DNA from 3 places in the Ensifer sp. 22521 genome. Region 1 is predicted to be linked to each of the others. Evidence: predicted binding sites of a transcription regulator. Region 1 holds the regulator's gene; each other region holds the start of a gene.

Region 1 (5,362 bases):
CTTGACGGCCGCGATGTCGCCGAACGGAACCTGGTAGAACCCTGGGGCCTTTGGCCCGAAACCTTCAATGTACTTTTGCTGACCACCGGCGGCGATCGTCGCGATCGTGCGACCGTGGAACGCGCCCTCGAAGGTGATGATGTGAAACTTCTCCGGCTGGCCTTTGGCGAAGTGGTACCGCCGCGCCGTCTTGATCGCGCATTCCAGCGCTTCCGCACCGGAATTGGTGAAGAAGACCCGATCGGCAAAGGTGACGGCCGCCAAGCGGCGTCCAAGACTTTCCTGACCGGGAACTTCGTAAAGGTTGGAAAGGTGCCAGACCTTCTCGGCCTGCGCCTTCAGCGCCTCGACGAGATGCGGATGCGCGTGGCCGAGCGAGTTCACGGCAACGCCGGCGGCGAAGTCGAGATAGCGCGAGCCGTCTTCGGCGATCAGCCAGACGCCCTCTCCTCGCTCGAAACGCAACGGCGCGCGCATGTAGGTATCGTAAAGCGGCGTGGTTGCAGTCATGCGAGGCTCTCCTTACTCCAGTCGGCATCGGTCCCGCTGCTTCATGCGGCCCGATAAAAATCAAAAATGCCGCCTTTCGGCGGCGCAGGCACTATTCCTATTTCGCGCCGCAATGTCAATAAAACCAAGCCTTGCAGTGCAACAGAGAAGCCCGTTTCCCGGCGGCGAAAAAATCGCCCGGAAGGGCTTGCAAAAATGCAACGCCAGCCGAGCAAGTTGGGGAAAACTACGAAATCGATTCGGCGTGAATCCCGGGACTCTTGCCACGGAGTCCGACGGTCAGTACGTTAACATTCAATTACTAGACGCATGCGGCGGACCTAGTCACCAAAAGAGTTATCGCGTTTGCAACCTCGGGATTCAACCGGGGTGCGGTGAGGGATTCTGCCATCCCCAACGCTGAGAACGGAGAGTGCAGAAATGAACTGGACTGACGAGCGGGTGGAGAAACTGAAGAAGCTTTGGTCCGAGGGCCTGAGCGCAAGCCAGATCGCGGCACAGCTCGGCGGCGTCAGCCGTAACGCTGTCATCGGCAAGGTTCATCGCCTGAGCCTTCCAGGCCGCGCCAAAGCCGGCGGCAGCACCACTGCGGCGACCCGCCCGAAGCGGCCGACCTCGGCGCCGCGCGCTCCGAACTACGCCTCGCGCGTTTCGACCCGCACCGTTGCCCGTCCGTCCGGCGCCACCGTTCTCAAGGAGGAGATCGAAGTCGATCTCGTTGCCGAGCAGGATTTCAGCATCCAGACCGACGTGGTCGTGCCAATGTCGCGCCGCCTCGAGCTGACCCAGCTCACCGAACGCACCTGCAAGTGGCCGATCGGCGACCCGCTGAAGGAAGAGTTCCATTTCTGCGGCAACGATTCCCCGGAAGCTTCGCCCTATTGCAGCTTCCATGCGCGGCTTGCCTACCAGCCGTCCGCCGAGCGCCGTCGGATGCGCTAAGGATCCGCACAGGACCAAAACGAAAGGGGCCGATCGGCCCCTTTTTTATTGACTTTTGTTTGCCCTTCTCAGCTTTCGAGCGAGTAGCCGGCGCCGCGCACGGTGCGGATGACATCAGGCATGGTCGAGAAGTTCAGCGCCTTGCGCAGGCGGCCGACATGCACGTCGACGGTCCGCTCGTCGACATAGATGTCGTGGCCCCAGACGCCGTCCAGCAACTGCGAGCGCGAGAAGACACGGCCCGGAGAGGACATCAGGAACTCCAGCAGGCGGAACTCTGTCGGCCCCAGGCGAACTTCGCGGCTGCGGCGATGGACGCGATGGGTTTCCCGGTCGAGCTCGATGTCGCCGCAGCGCAGCAGCGTCGAGAGAACTTCGGGCTTCGCCCGGCGGAGCATCGCCTTGACGCGGGCCATCAGCTCCGGCGTGGAGAAGGGCTTGACCACATAGTCGTCGGCACCGGTCGCCAGACCGCGAACGCGCTCGCTTTCCTCGCCGCGCGCCGTCAGCATGATGATCGGCAACCGCTCCGTCTCCGGGCGCTGGCGCAGCCTACGGCAAAGCTCGATGCCGGAGACGCCCGGCAACATCCAGTCGAGGATCAGAAGGTCGGGCAGGCGTTCCTGTAGCCGGATCTCCGCCTCGTCACCCCTGAGGATCGTATCGACGTCGAAGCCTTCAGCTTCCAGATTGTAACGCAGCAGGACGCTCAGCGCCTCTTCGTCTTCGACCACGGCGATTTTTGGCAACATCAGGTAACGTCTCCTTACCGCGAGCGCCGTGCGGGTCCAGCGGACCGGCCGGCACTCAGACACTCTAAATCTGGAGCACCCCCGCCAATTTCAAAGGCGGTGCGAAAAGCCGCATGCTTCAGATGCAGGAATTCGGGGCCGCGACCGAAGCCGCGACCGGATGATATTCATGGGGCACGCATTGCGAACGGCGCGTTTAACGCCAGAGCGGGATGAGGAAAAGTGTATGCGGTTGTCCCCCCCGCATCCCGCTCCAACCTTCTAGTCGTTGACCGAGCCCAACGTCGACGTGTTGTCATCCTTCGGGCGCTCACCTTCCGGCTGGGCACCCGTCGCCATGTAATAGATCGTCTCGGCGATGTTGGTCGCGTGGTCGCCGATACGCTCGATGTTCTTGGCGCAGAACAGAAGATGCGTGCAGGGCGTGATATTGCGCGGATCTTCCATCATGTAGGTGAGCAACTCGCGGAACAGCGAGGTGTAGATCGCATCGATCTCCTCGTCGCGTTCGCGAATGCTGTTGGCCTTTTCCGGCGAACGCGACGCATAGACGTCGAGCACTTCCTTGAGCTGCACCAGAGCGAGTTCGGCGAGATGCTCGAGACCGCGGGCGAGCTTGCGCGGGATGCCCGAACCGGCAACCGCGATCACGCGCTTGGCAGTGTTCTTGCCGAGGTCGCCGACACGCTCCAGGTCGGAGGCGATGCGGATCGACCCCATGATCTCGCGAAGGTCGGCGGCGACCGGCTGGCGCTTGGCGATCGTGACAATCGCCTTCTCGCCGATCTGGCGCTCGGCATCATCGAGAACGGTGTCGTCCGAGATTACCTTTTGCGCCAGCGCCAGGTCGGAATTGACCAGGGCGCGGACGGATTCGGCGACCATCTGCTCGGCGAGACCGCCCATTTCCGAGATGCGGCGCGTCAGGTACTTCAGTTCTTCGTCATAGGCGGACATGATATGCATGGACATGATCGTCGATCCTTACAGGCGCTTTCCAGTGACTGTTGCAGCCGTGATTGGCCTCAGCCGAAGCGGCCCATGATGTAATCCTGGGTGCGCTGGTCATCCGGATTGGTGAACATCTTGTCGGTGTCGTTCTCCTCGACGAGATTGCCGAGGTGGAACATGGCGGTGCGCTGCGACACGCGGGCGGCCTGCTGCATCGAGTGGGTCACGATGACGATCGTGAAGTTCGTGCGCAGTTCGTGGATGAGTTCCTCGACCTTGGCGGTCGCGATCGGGTCGAGTGCCGAGCAGGGCTCGTCCATCAGGATGACTTCCGGGCTGACGGCAACAGCGCGTGCGATGCAAAGGCGCTGCTGCTGACCACCGGAGAGGCCGGTGCCCGGCTCCTGCAGGCGGTCCTTCACCTCGTTCCACAAACCTGCCTTCTGCAGGCTGGTCTCGACCACATCGTCAAAGTCCGCCTTGGTGCGGGCAAGTCCGTGGATGCGCGGACCGTAGGCGACGTTGTCGTAGATCGACTTCGGGAACGGGTTCGGCTTCTGGAAGACCATGCCGACGCGGGCGCGCAGCTCGACCACGTCAATGGTCGGGTCGTAGATGTCGTCCTCATCGAGCGTGATCTTGCCGGTCACACGGCAGTTCTCGATGGTGTCGTTCATGCGGTTCAGCGTGCGCAGGAAGGTCGACTTGCCGCAGCCCGACGGACCGATCAGCGCCGTTACCGTGTTCTCGCGGATGTTGAGGTTGACGTCGAAAAGCGCACGCTTCTCGCCGTAGTAGACCGACACATCCTTGCCGATCATCTTGAAGGGAACCGTGTTCATTTTCTGATCCAAGGCTTTCTCGACCGCTGCTTCTGACATGATGTTCATAGTAATTACCTCACTACCAACGGCGCTCAAAGCGACGTCGCAACAGAATGGCGCCAAGGTTCATGACGACGAGGAAGATGAGAAGAATGATGATCGCGCCGGAGGTGCGCTCGACGAAGGCGCGTTCCGCCTCGTTGGCCCACATGTAGATCTGCACCGGCAGCGCTGTCGACGGCTCCATCGGCGAACCGGGATAGTCGACGACGAAGGCGACCATGCCGATCAGCAGGAGCGGCGCGGTTTCGCCAAGCGCGTGGGCAAGACCGATAATCGTACCGGTCAGAATGCCCGGCATGGCCAGCGGCAGAACGTGGTGGAAGATGGTCTGCATCTTCGAGGCACCGAGACCGAGCGCCGCCGAACGGATGGACGGCGGAACCGCCTTCAAGGCCGCGCGGGTGGCGATGATGATCGTCGGCAGGGTCATCAGCGTCAGCACGAAACCGCCGACGACGGCCGCCGAACGCGGCATGCCGGCAAAGTTGATGAAGACGGCGAGACCCAACAGACCGTAGACGATCGACGGAACGGCCGCGAGGTTGTTGATGTTGACCTCGATCAGGTCGGTGAGCCGGTTCTTCGGAGCGAACTCTTCGAGATAGATCGAGGCGGCAACGCCGATCGGCAACGACAGCAGGAGCACGATCAGCATCATGTAGAACGAGCCGAGGGCGGCAACGCCGACGCCCGCCGCTTCAGGACGGCTGGAGGCGCCGAAGGTGAAGATGCCGGTGTTGAAGCTCTTCTTCAGGACGCCGGCGCTTGCGAGCTCGTTCATCCAGGTGACCTGCTGGTCCTTGACCTTGCGCTTGCTCTCTTCGACCTTGAGGTCGATCTGCCCCTTGTTGGCGGAGTCGATGTTGGCTTCGGCCAAAAGGGTGACCGGAATGGTCTTGCCGACGATGGACGGATCCGCCACGACAATGTCGCGCAAGAGCGTACGGGAGCTCGCAGAAACCATGTCGGTCGCCTGCTTGACCAGCGGCCGCTTGGTCGCATCGATGCCGAGCTGCTTGACGAGCGCATCACGCACCAGCAGCGGATAGTTGGCGGTCATCAGTACCTTGCTGTCGGTCGTGCGCTCACCGTTGGGGTCGATGACCTTTTCGGTGAATTCGATCGGCAGCGTGATCGTCGTCTGCTGGAACGCGGTGTAGCCGTTGGAAATGACGGTCCACAGCAGCAGCGCCAGGAAGAAGAGACCGGTGCTGATTGCCGCAATGCCGTAGGCGCGGAACCGGCGCTCGGCGGCATAGCGGCGCTTGATGCCGATATCGCGCTTTGCGGATTCAGGACGGGCGGAGATCCGGACGGTCG
Region 2 (5,362 bases), on a different contig from region 1:
CCCGACGCAGCTCGCGGCCATTCGCACGGATGCCGAGAAGCGCTTTCCGGCGGCCGGCTGGTCGATCCGCACCAGCGCCAACGCCGCGCCGTCGCTGACGGCGAACATCACCCGCTTCTCGCAGTTCCTGACTCTTGTCGGGCTGACGGCGCTGATCGTCGGCGGCGTCGGCGTCGCCAACGCGGTGCGCGCCTATCTCGACCAGAAGCGCAGCGTGATCGCGACCTTCAAATGCCTGGGCGCTCCTGCCTCGCTGGTGGCGATGATCTATCTCGCGCAGATCCTGATGATCGCCTTGATCGGCATCGTGATCGGCCTGTTGCTTGGCATGCTGATCCCCTTCATCGCGGCGCAGTTCCTGGCAGATCTATTGCCGATCTCGACGGAGTTTCATCTCTATCCGGGTGCGCTCGGTCTTGCCGCGCTCTTCGGCGTGCTGACGGCGCTGACCTTCGCCATTCTGCCACTTGGCCGGGCACGGGCCATTCCGGCAACCGCGCTCTTCCGCCAGCAGGGCTTCGACCCCTCCGGCTTTCCGGCATGGCCCTATTTGCTGGGCGCCGTCGCTTGTCTTGCTGCACTTGCGGGGCTTGCGATCTGGACGGCCTACGACCGCTATATTTCGCTGGTGTTCCTGGGCGCGATCGCCTTTGCCTTCATTGTCCTGCGCGTCGTCGCGCTGCTGATCGCCTGGCTTGCGCGCCGCAGCCCGCGGGTCAACTCGCCGGCCCTCAGACTGGCGATCGGCAACATCCACCGCCCCGGCGCCCTCACGTCCTCGGTCGTGTTGTCGCTGGGTCTTGGGCTGGCATTGCTTGTGACGCTGGCTCTGATCGACGGCAATCTGCGCCGCGAGCTTACCGGCAGCATGGCGGAGCGCGCGCCGAACTTCTTCTTCGTCGATATTCAGGGCAACGAGATCGAAGGCTTCCGCTCGGTGCTCAACCGGACGATCCCGAAGGGCAAGGTCATCGAGGTGCCGATGCTGCGCGGCCGGATCATTGCCTTCAACGGTGAGGACGTGAACAGCCGCAACGTGCCGCCCGGCGGCCAATGGGTGCTGCGCGGCGACCGCGGCATCACCTATGCCAAGAACAAGCCGGAGAACTCGACGCTTTCCGCGGGCGCGTGGTGGCCGGCCGACTATAGCGGCGAGCCCTTGGTTTCCTTCTCGGCGGAAGAGGCCGGCGAACTCGGCCTGAAGATCGGCGACACCGTGACCGTCAACGTGCTTGGCCGCAACATCACCGCCAAGATCGCCAATTTCCGCAACGTCGAGTGGGAATCGCTTTCGATCAACTTCGTCATGGTGTTTTCGCCGAACACCTTCGCCGGTGCGCCGCATGCGTGGTTGGCAACCGTCATCGATCCGGCAGCGACGCCGGAAGAGGAGGCGGCGGTGCTGAAGGCCGTCACCAACGCCTATCCGACGATCACAAGCGTGCGGGTGAAGGATGCTCTCGACATCGTGAACGGGCTGCTTGGACAGTTGGCAACCGCCATCCGGGCGGCGGCCGCAGTGGCGCTCGTCGCCTCCGTCCTGGTGCTTGCCGGTGCGCTCGCCGCTGGCAACCGGGCGCGCGTCCACGACGCCGTGGTGCTGAAAACGCTGGGTGCGACGCGCGCGACCCTTATCCGGGCGTTCAGCTACGAATATGCCATTCTCGGCCTCGCAACGGCGGTTTTCGCCCTGTTTGCCGGCGGAGTTGCCGCCTGGTTCGTCGTCAGCCGCATCATGAAGTTGCCGTCAGACTTCCTGCCGGATGTCGCGATCCTGACCGTCGTCGGGGCGCTGGTGATGACCGTCGGCATCGGTCTTGCCGGTACCTGGCGTATTCTCGGGCAGAAGGCGGCGCCGGTCCTGCGGGAGCTTTGAGCGGTGAAGTTAACCGTAAATCCCTGTCGTGCATGCCGGAAACGGCCGGATGCGTTCGAATCCAGGGGCTTCGGGTCTTGTACGCAACGGGTTTCGGCATCATATTTATCCACAGGCATGCTGGAGCTCCGCAGCGGCGCCTGGGCGTGGAAGCCAGCCTTCCAAAGCGAGACTGTTCGCCGCCCGACACCGTAACTTCCACCGGAGCTTAAATGAGGAAACAATGGCTGATCTGAGAAACTACCAAACCCGAATGTCGCCCGCCGGCGCTCAGGCGGGTGCCGTGATCGATGAGGGCCTTCGCGCGTACATGCTGAAGGTCTACAACCTGATGGCCCTGGGCCTGGCGATCACCGGCGTGGCAGCTTACGGAACCTATGCGCTTGCCGCCTCCAATCCGGCATTCGCCCAGCTCATCTACGCTTCGCCCCTGAAGTGGGTCGTGATGCTGGCGCCGCTGGCGATGGTCTTCTTCATGAGCTTCCGCATTAATTCGATGAGCGTCTCCGCAGCACAGACGACGTTCTGGATCTATGCCGCCCTGATGGGCCTGTCTCTGTCGTCGATCTTCCTGGTCTTCACCGGCCAGAGCATCGTGCAGACGTTCTTCGTCACGGCCGCTTCGTTCGGCGCTCTGTCGCTCTACGGCTACACGACCAAGAAGGACCTGTCGGGCTTCGGCACGTTCCTGATCATGGGCCTCTTCGGCCTGATCATCGCGTCGATCGTCAACATCTTCCTTGCTTCGTCGGCCCTCGGCTTCGCGATCTCCGTGATCGGTGTTCTGATCTTCGCTGGCCTCACCGCCTACGACACGCAGAAGATCAAGGAAATGTACTACGAAGCCGATGACAGCACCGTTGCCGGCCGCAAGGCGATCATGGGCGCGCTGACGCTCTACCTCGACTTCATCAACCTGTTCATGTTCCTGCTGCAGTTCATGGGCAACCGGAACAACTAAGCTTGAAACGAATAGCGGAAAAGGCGGCCTCGGCCGCCTTTTTTGTTGCCGGAAATAGTTGATCGCGTCCCGGCCCCCATGGGAGTAAAGGACGACGAAACCTCGAGATGCAGTTTACCGCCATGTCCCTGAGTCTGCGTGACGCCACCTTGGCCGACCTTCCTGCCATCGCAGCGATCTATCGCGAATCCGTACTGAACGGCGTCGCCACCTATGAGATCGAACCTCCTTCCGAAGCGGAGATGCGAAACCGCTTCGAGACGATCATCGGCAACGGCTACCCCTATGTGGTCGCATGCGATGGCAGCGGATCGATCGTCGGCTATGCCTATGCGTCCGCCTTCCGGACGCGCACGGCCTATCGCTTTCTGGTCGAGGATTCGATCTACCTGGCGCCGGAAGCGCGCGGCAAGGGTGCTGGCAAGGCGCTGCTCGTCGAACTCATTCGTCGTTGCACCGAGCTCGGCTTCCGGCAGATGGTTGCGGTGATCGGCGGTGCCCACCCGGCATCGATCGCCGTACACAGTTCGCTCGGCTTCGAGCATCAGGGCACGATGAAAGCGACCGGCTTCAAGCATGGCCGTTGGCTCGACACGGCGATCATGCAGCTCGCGCTTGGCGAGGGCCAGAAGAGCGATCCGCCGGAAGACGTCTATCCAGACACGCTCTATCAGAACTGATCGTCGCCTCGCGGACGCCCGACATGCGCTGATTGCAGTCGGCCGTCCCGGGGCGGGTCAAAGCCCTGCGTCGGAAGAGGTCGCCGCGCATCTCACCGGGACGCCGGTGCGGATCAGGTCTTAAGGCGCGTCGCGATCTTGCAGGTCCGCTCCCAGCGCTTCAAGCTTCTGATATTTCGCAGGTCGTTATTGCAAAACCGCTGCGCAGTTTTGCGCGACCTGCTTCAGGTTTCCACCAGCTTCAGGACCTTGTCGAACACCTTGAGCACCTGGGCGAGCTCGTGGCCGCGTTTCAGGATCGTGCCGTGAATGTTCAGCACGCTATAGGCGCCCTGTTTCGTCGACAGCTTCGGGTTCTTCTCGATCCGGTAGAGCGGCATTTCTCCCGAACGCTTGAACACCGAGAAGACCGCGCGGTCCTTCAGGTGGTCGATGGCGTAGTCCCGCCATTCGCCTTCGCCGACCATTCGACCGTAGACCCAAAGGATCTGGTCCAACTCGCGGCGATGGAAAGTGATGGGGGGAGGGTTCTTGGCGTTCTTGTATTCGTGAAGATGGACGACCACTTCGGAAGTGGTCTCGCGCTGATGGCGCGCCTCGCCTTGCGGCAAATCCGGCTCATCGGTCATCGGCAATCCGGCCTTCTGTTGTGACAGAACGATAACAGTGTGCCTGACGTGAGCCGAAAAGCAAGCCGGAAGCCGTTGGACGAAGAGGGCATTTCTTACCTCTGCCCCATTTCAGTCAAATCGCCGCCCCAATTCACCGCAAAACTCGCGAGCGCTGACGGACAGAGTCGTTGCCACCGTATGTCCGGTCAGGTCGTCATGCTGCGGGAGTTCACCGAACGCAGCCATGGCCGGTTCGGTCCGGTAACTTCGAACCCTCAGCCCCAGCCCCTCGATGCTGCCGGGCCGAACCACCCCCTTGCGCCGCGCCCGCTTACAACTTGCCTTGCGGGCCGGCGAGCACCGCCGTGGCGCCGATGATCGCGCCCGGCGTTTCCTTGTCCTTCATCGATTGCAAGAGAACGGCACAGCCACTGTTGCCGGGGCGCTCGGTCAGAACTGTTGCGGGAAGGGTGAAGGTTGCCGGCTTTCCGTCCCACATGCCGATCGTCTGAATGTCGCGCACGGCATGCCAGTAGGGGATTTCCTTGCCGCTGTTCTCCCCCTTCTCCATCTTCACCACTTTCGCGCGGTCGAAATAGACGACGACGACGTTCGCCTTGCCGATGCCGCTACCGACGTTGATCTGGATTTCTTCGCCCTGGATCTTCGCCTCGACGGGAACGGCAAGCCCCTTGCCTTCGGCCTTCATTGTCTCCAGCCGCGTTTTGATCGCCTGAAGATTGCCGCCGTTGACATGGTCGCGCCCGTTCAGGATCGCCTGGGGCGTATAGACGCCATTGCGACCGAGCATCCGGGCATAGGCATATTGCCGTTCGGTATTTTCCTTGGAGGCCAGTGTGTCGGCCCAACCGAGATAGTTCCAGTAGTCGACATGGTAGGCGAGCGCCACGACATCACCGCCATCGACAAGCGCCTTCAGCGCCGCATCGGCCGGCGGGCAGGAGGAACAGCCCTGGCTGGTGAACAGTTCCACGACGCCTTTGATCACCTGTCCGTCCTGTGCCCCGGCCGGTGCACCAGCGGCTGCGAACAGCCCGAAAGCCAGTGCAAAAGGGCGAATGAAAGAACGGTCTGCGGATGTCATGGCGTCACTTCGTTGGGGGCCGTCGGCCTACTCCTTATGGGGGAGTTCATTACATACGCCGGCCACGCATCAACGGGAAGTCACGTTGGAGTGAGGTGGCGGGTGAGCACAGGCTTGTGTTGGGACGTT
Region 3 (5,362 bases), on a different contig from region 1:
CATCAGGATGGTGCCGCGGGTACGGCTCTGCAGGTTCTCCTCGGTGATGCCGGATTCGGTCCCCTCGAACATGTCGGAGAGCGCGCTTAAGAACCCTTCGACCGGCTCGGAGATCGGCACGATATCGTAGCGGCAGCCGAGCGCTGCGGCACATTCCTTGGCGTCCTTCAGCGATTCCTGCGAGGTGTAGCGATAGGGCAGCATGACGGTGCGCACCCGCTCCTCGCCGAGCGCATCGACCGCCAGCGCCGCGCAGATCGCGGAATCGATACCGCCGGAAAGGCCGAGTACGACGTTCTTGAAGCCGTTTTTGTTCACATAGTCACGGAAGCCGAGCATGCAGGCGCGGTAGTCCGCCTCCTCGCGCTCCGGCAGGCGCGACTGCAGCCCGCTTTCGCAATGCCAGCCGCTTTCGCCCTTCTTCCATTCGACGATCGAAATCGCCTCTTCGAACTGGCTCATCTGGAAGGCGAGAGACTTGTCGGTGTTGAAGGCGAAGCTTGCGCCGTCGAACACCAGTTCGTCCTGGCCGCCGAGCTGGTTGGCATAGATCATCGGCAGGCCGGTCTCGAGCACCTGCTTGAGGACCACCTGGTGGCGCACATCCACCTTGCCACGAAAATAGGGCGAACCGTTCGGCGACAGCAGGATTTCCGCGCCGCTTTCCGCTAGTGTCTCGCAAACGCCGAGATCGCCCCAGATGTCCTCGCAGATCGGAATGCCGATGCGCACGCCGCGGAAATTCACCGGGCCCGGCATCTCGCCCTGGTCGAAGACGCGCTTCTCGTCGAACTCGCCATAGTTCGGCAGATCGACCTTGTCGCGGAACGCGATCACCTTGCCATCGTCAAGCACGGCCACCGAATTGTGCCGGCCGGTCTTGGCCTGGCGCGGGAAGCCGATGATGACGCCCGGGCCGCCGTCCGCCGTGTCGCTCGCGAGCTTCTCGACCGCCTGGAGGCAGGCCTTCAGGAATGCCGGCTTCAGCACGAGATCTTCGGGCGGATAGCCGGAAATGAACAGCTCCGTCAAAAGCAGGAGATCGGCGCCCTGGCGCGCCGCATCGGCACGCGCCTCACGCGCCTTGGCCAGGTTTCCGGCGATGTCGCCCACCGTCGGATTGAGCTGGGCGATTGCGATGCGCAGGAGCGAGGGGGCGATCTTGTGAGCGGTCATGAGCGGGCCTGTCGGTCTGTTCTGAGCGATTGCGTCTGACTTTCGCAATGTTCTTTAGCGCAATCCGCAGGAAAATACCCACAGGCAATCGCCGCTCCGCGAAAAAAACCGAAAAATTCTGTCTTTCCCGGTTCTTATGAAGGGCCGTTGCAGCGCCCTCACGCGACGAAAAGCTGTTCCCAAACCCCGTTAAGAAACCATTCATCCCCTGTTCAAAATGACGGGCGTATGACAGTTACACGACACATTTATGAAACTGGAGAACATGTTGGCTAGTATCGATTCCGCTGTCGCGAGAGGTTCGCGCGTCTATGTCGATAGACCCGGCTTCACCGCACGGCACGCCAAGACGCTTGCGGCCACCCGCAGCGCATTGTTCTCCCTTTTTGTCGCAGCCGCTCTCGTCTTCGCCGTCGAGCTGATCGTGCGCCAGTCGATGGCCGATACGCTCGCCTATATGCTCGACCCGACGCGCCCGGCGCTGACGACTGTCGGTGCATTCTTCCTGATGCTGCTGGCCGTCGACGGCATTTTCGGCCGCGAACATAAGTCGGCCGTGGTGATTGCGCCGCTCGCCATCATACCCGCCGTCGTCTGCCAGCAGAAGCAGGTCTTCCTGTCCGATCCGCTTTATCCGACCGATTTCCTGTTCGGCCGCCAGATCATGGAATTGATGCCGGTGCTGGTGAAGGACCGCCCCTGGACCGCCGTCGGCATCGTCGTCGGCCTCATCGCCGCCGTTGCCGCCATCGGCCTCTTGCTGCGCTACGCCTGGCGCAATTTCCCCAAGCTGACGCGCCGCGAGCGCATCGCTCGTGCGGCCTTTGCGCTGCCGCTGCTCTTCGCCTTCTGGCACATCATGGATTACAACCAGTTCTCCTGGATCCGTGATCGCCTGAAGGTCATCCCCATCATGTGGGACCAGACCGAGAACTATAAGCACAACGGCTTTGCGCTTGCCTTCGCCATCAACCTGCCGATGGCCAATGTCAGCGCGCCCGCTGGCTACATGGCCGACGCCATCGATCGCATTCCGGTGAAGCCGCTTCCGGCTGGCACCTCGCACCGCGGCAAGCCCGACGTCATCGTGCTGATGAGCGAATCCTTCTGGGATCCGACCCGCCTGCCCAACGTCAAGCTCTCGCCCGATCCGATGCCGACGATCCGCGAGATGCAGTCGGGCAACGTCTTCTCGCCGGAATTCGGCGGCATGACCGCCAATGTCGAGTTCGAGGCGCTGACCGGCTTCTCCAACGCCTTCCTGCCCTATGGCAGCATTCCGTACCAGCAGTACATCCGCAACCCGATCCCGTCGCTCGCTACCTTCTTCCGTGGCGAAGGCTATGTCTCGCGCGCCATCCATCCCTTCCAGAGCTGGTTCTGGAACCGTACCGCCGTCTACAAGGCCTTCGGTTTCGACACCTTCAAGTCGGAAGAGAACATGCCGCCGATGCAGAAGCGCGGCATCTTTGCCTCGGACGAGTCGCTGACGCATGAGATCATCCGCCAGGCCGACGCCATGGACGATCCGTTCTTCTTCTTTGCGGTGACACTGCAGGGCCATGGCCCCTATGAGGCAAACCGCTATGCCAAGAACACCATCAAGGTCGAAGGCAACCTGCCCGAAAGCGACCGGCAGGTGCTGGAAACCTATGCTCAAGGCATCAAGGAAGCCGACGAGAGCCTGAAGAAGCTGATGGACTGGGCAAAGAAGCGCGATCGCGAAACGATCATCGTGCTGTTCGGCGACCACCTGCCGCCGCTCAACACGGTCTATACCAGCACCGGCTTCATGAAGGGCGTCACGGCGGAGCGCAAGGGCTCGAAGGACCAGATGAAGGCGCAGCACGAAACGCCGCTCGTCGTCTGGTCGAACAAAACAGGCCCGAGAAAGAACGTCGGCACGATCAGCCCGGCCTTCCTCTCCTACCAGATCCTCAAGCAGTCCGGCTACGAGCACCCCTATTACACCGGGTTCCTCGGCAAGGTTCATGACCAATACCGGGTCGTCGACCGCTACATGCTGATCCGCAGGAACGGCAAGGAAGTCGCCGAGTGGTCGCGCCAGCCGAAGGTGCCGGCTCTCTTGCGTGACTATCGCTTCCTGCAGCACGACATGATGTTTGGAGACCGCTTCTCGACCGACCGGTTCTTCAAGTCCCACGCCGACCTCTTCGCAAGCGCGGCCGAGACCCACTGAACCACGAGCGCCGGACCGGCCACACCCGGTCCGGCTCTTCATGCTCTCGGTCGGCCAGATTTTTCCGCGACGCAAAACCGCCACGCACATTTGCTGGAAATGCTCTAGATTTTCTCCGGTCAACCCCGGAGATCGCCATGCCGCATTTCAACAACATCTCGCACCAGTTCTTCGGCAAGCCGCTCAGCGAACTCGGCGAGATCGAGCGCCGCATCCTCGCCTACGCCCGCGAGCGGCGCACGCTGACCACCGATACCAATGCGGCCTTCGCTGCCGAGCAAACCTTAGGCGACAGGCTCGCCGACAACATTGCCCGCGTTGGCGGCTCCTGGAGCTTCATCGTCACCTTCTGCAGTTTTCTCGTCTGCTGGGTCATCGTGAACTCGGTGCTGTTGGTGACCGGAGCGTTCGACCCCTACCCCTACATCTTTCTCAACCTCGTGCTTTCCATGCTTGCCGCACTGCAGGCCCCAATCATCATGATGTCGCAGAACCGTCAGGCCGAACGCGACCGCTTCGCAGCGTCCAAGGACTACGAGGTCAATCTCAAGTCGGAAGTCGAACTGATCGCCCTGCATCACAAGGTCGACGACGTGTTGCTGCGTGAGATTTCGGAACTGCGTGCCGACCTCGCAACGCTCAACCGCCAGCTCGAGCACTACCGTCCAGCACCCGGGCAGGACTGACCGAACACCCACGACACGCAGGATCAGATCCCGCGGTGCCGCGCCGTAGCGCGGGCGCCCACACCCCCGCTTCGCTGCCATCGGCAACTTATTGGAGTATGAAAAAATTAATATTTGAGGACCATCTTATGGGTGCAGGGACATTCGAAAAAAATACAGCAACGTGGGTACGCGGAGATGCTGCAATGTCCAACTTCAAGCGCCTTTTCGGCGGCCGAGACGGCGCCGCTGCAATCGAATTCGCAATCATAGCGCCGCTCTTCTTCCTTTGCGTGCTGACCTTGATCGCCTACGGCGTCTATCTCAGCACAGCGCATTCCATACAGCAGATCGCCGCCGATGCCGCGCGCACAGCCATCGCTGGACTATCCCAAGGCGAGCGTGAACGCCTCGCGACCGACTACATCCGCCGCACCACGATGGATCAGGCCTTCATAAAATCCTCGCGTATGACCGTGACCGTCAAAGACGACGCCAGCAACGCCAACCAGTTCACCGTTCGGATCAAATACGACGCCGCCGACCTCCCGATTTTTAACCTTTTCACGTTCGCGATGCCGAGCAGCCAGATCGAGCGCTTTGCAACCATACGCGTGGGAGGGGTCTGACATGGCGTGGAAATCAACGCGACTGCGCACGCTGCTCCGATCACAAGACGCCAATATCGGCATCTCTGCCGCACTGGTTATGCCACTGGTCATCGCCTCAATGGGGCTCGGCATCGACTACGGCTATCTCACCGTGCAGAAACGTGAGATGCAGTCGGCGGTCGACCTTGCCGCGATCGCAGCGGCCGCCAATATCACGTCGGCCGAGAAGGCCGTGCTCAACCATTTCTCCAACAATGGCCTCAACTACGCCGTGGCCACGCCGACCGGGCTGATGACGGTCGATGGCAAGGTGCTGCCGCTGAGCGATGTCGGCACGGGCAAGGTGGATGGCGTGGCCACGCTGGCGCGCGGCCGCTATATCCCCGACCCGTCCGTCGAGGCCGGACAGCGCTTCATCAAGGACGCAACGCCGACCGATGCCGTTCAGGTTCTGCTGGAAAAGAAAGGCCAGATCTTCCTTGCCTCCATGTTCAGCGCGCCGCCGGATTTAAGCGTCATCGGCACGGCCGCCAGCTCCAAGATTGCCGCCTTCTCTGTCGGCTCGCGTCTCGCCAGCCTGAACGACGGGTTGCTGAATTCGATCCTCGGGCAAATGCTCGGCACGACCGTCTCCCTCAAGGTCATGGATTATCAGGCGCTCATCGACGCCGACATCGACGTCCAGCCGTTCCTAGAGATCGTCGCGACAA

Evidence for each region. Region 1 encodes PhoB, which activates phosphate uptake and scavenging genes when phosphate is short. Its sites were predicted from a motif close to TGTCATNNANCTGTCAT; they were not measured.
Region 2: ACTJKE_RS03110 (DUF2794 domain-containing protein) is a predicted target of PhoB. The motif match lies at 4,167-4,183, and genes of this name have one in related genera.
Region 3: ACTJKE_RS16280 (LTA synthase family protein) is a predicted target of PhoB. The motif match lies at 1,405-1,421, and genes of this name have one in related genera.

The regions. Positions count from the first base shown of each region.
Region 1 is NZ_JBQENM010000010.1:134,692-140,053, forward strand. Features, by position in the region: gene ACTJKE_RS17235 (aspartate aminotransferase family protein) at 1-510, opposite strand, end outside; gene ACTJKE_RS17240 (GcrA family cell cycle regulator) at 931-1,452, shown strand; gene phoB (phosphate regulon transcriptional regulator PhoB) at 1,521-2,204, opposite strand; gene phoU (phosphate signaling complex protein PhoU) at 2,466-3,179, opposite strand; gene pstB (phosphate ABC transporter ATP-binding protein PstB) at 3,230-4,045, opposite strand; gene pstA (phosphate ABC transporter permease PstA) at 4,059-5,362, opposite strand, start outside.
Region 2 is NZ_JBQENM010000002.1:214,516-219,877, forward strand. Features, by position in the region: gene ACTJKE_RS03095 (ABC transporter permease) at 1-1,876, shown strand, start outside; gene ACTJKE_RS03100 (Bax inhibitor-1/YccA family protein) at 2,100-2,837, shown strand; gene ACTJKE_RS03105 (GNAT family N-acetyltransferase) at 2,960-3,517, shown strand; gene ACTJKE_RS03110 (DUF2794 domain-containing protein) at 3,742-4,146, opposite strand; gene ACTJKE_RS03115 (DUF1223 domain-containing protein) at 4,460-5,233, opposite strand.
Region 3 is NZ_JBQENM010000009.1:261,505-266,866, forward strand. Features, by position in the region: gene ACTJKE_RS16275 (NAD+ synthase) at 1-1,176, opposite strand, end outside; gene ACTJKE_RS16280 (LTA synthase family protein) at 1,445-3,376, shown strand; gene ACTJKE_RS16285 (DUF1003 domain-containing protein) at 3,514-4,062, shown strand; gene ACTJKE_RS16290 (TadE/TadG family type IV pilus assembly protein) at 4,248-4,670, shown strand; gene ACTJKE_RS16295 (pilus assembly protein TadG-related protein) at 4,672-5,362, shown strand, end outside.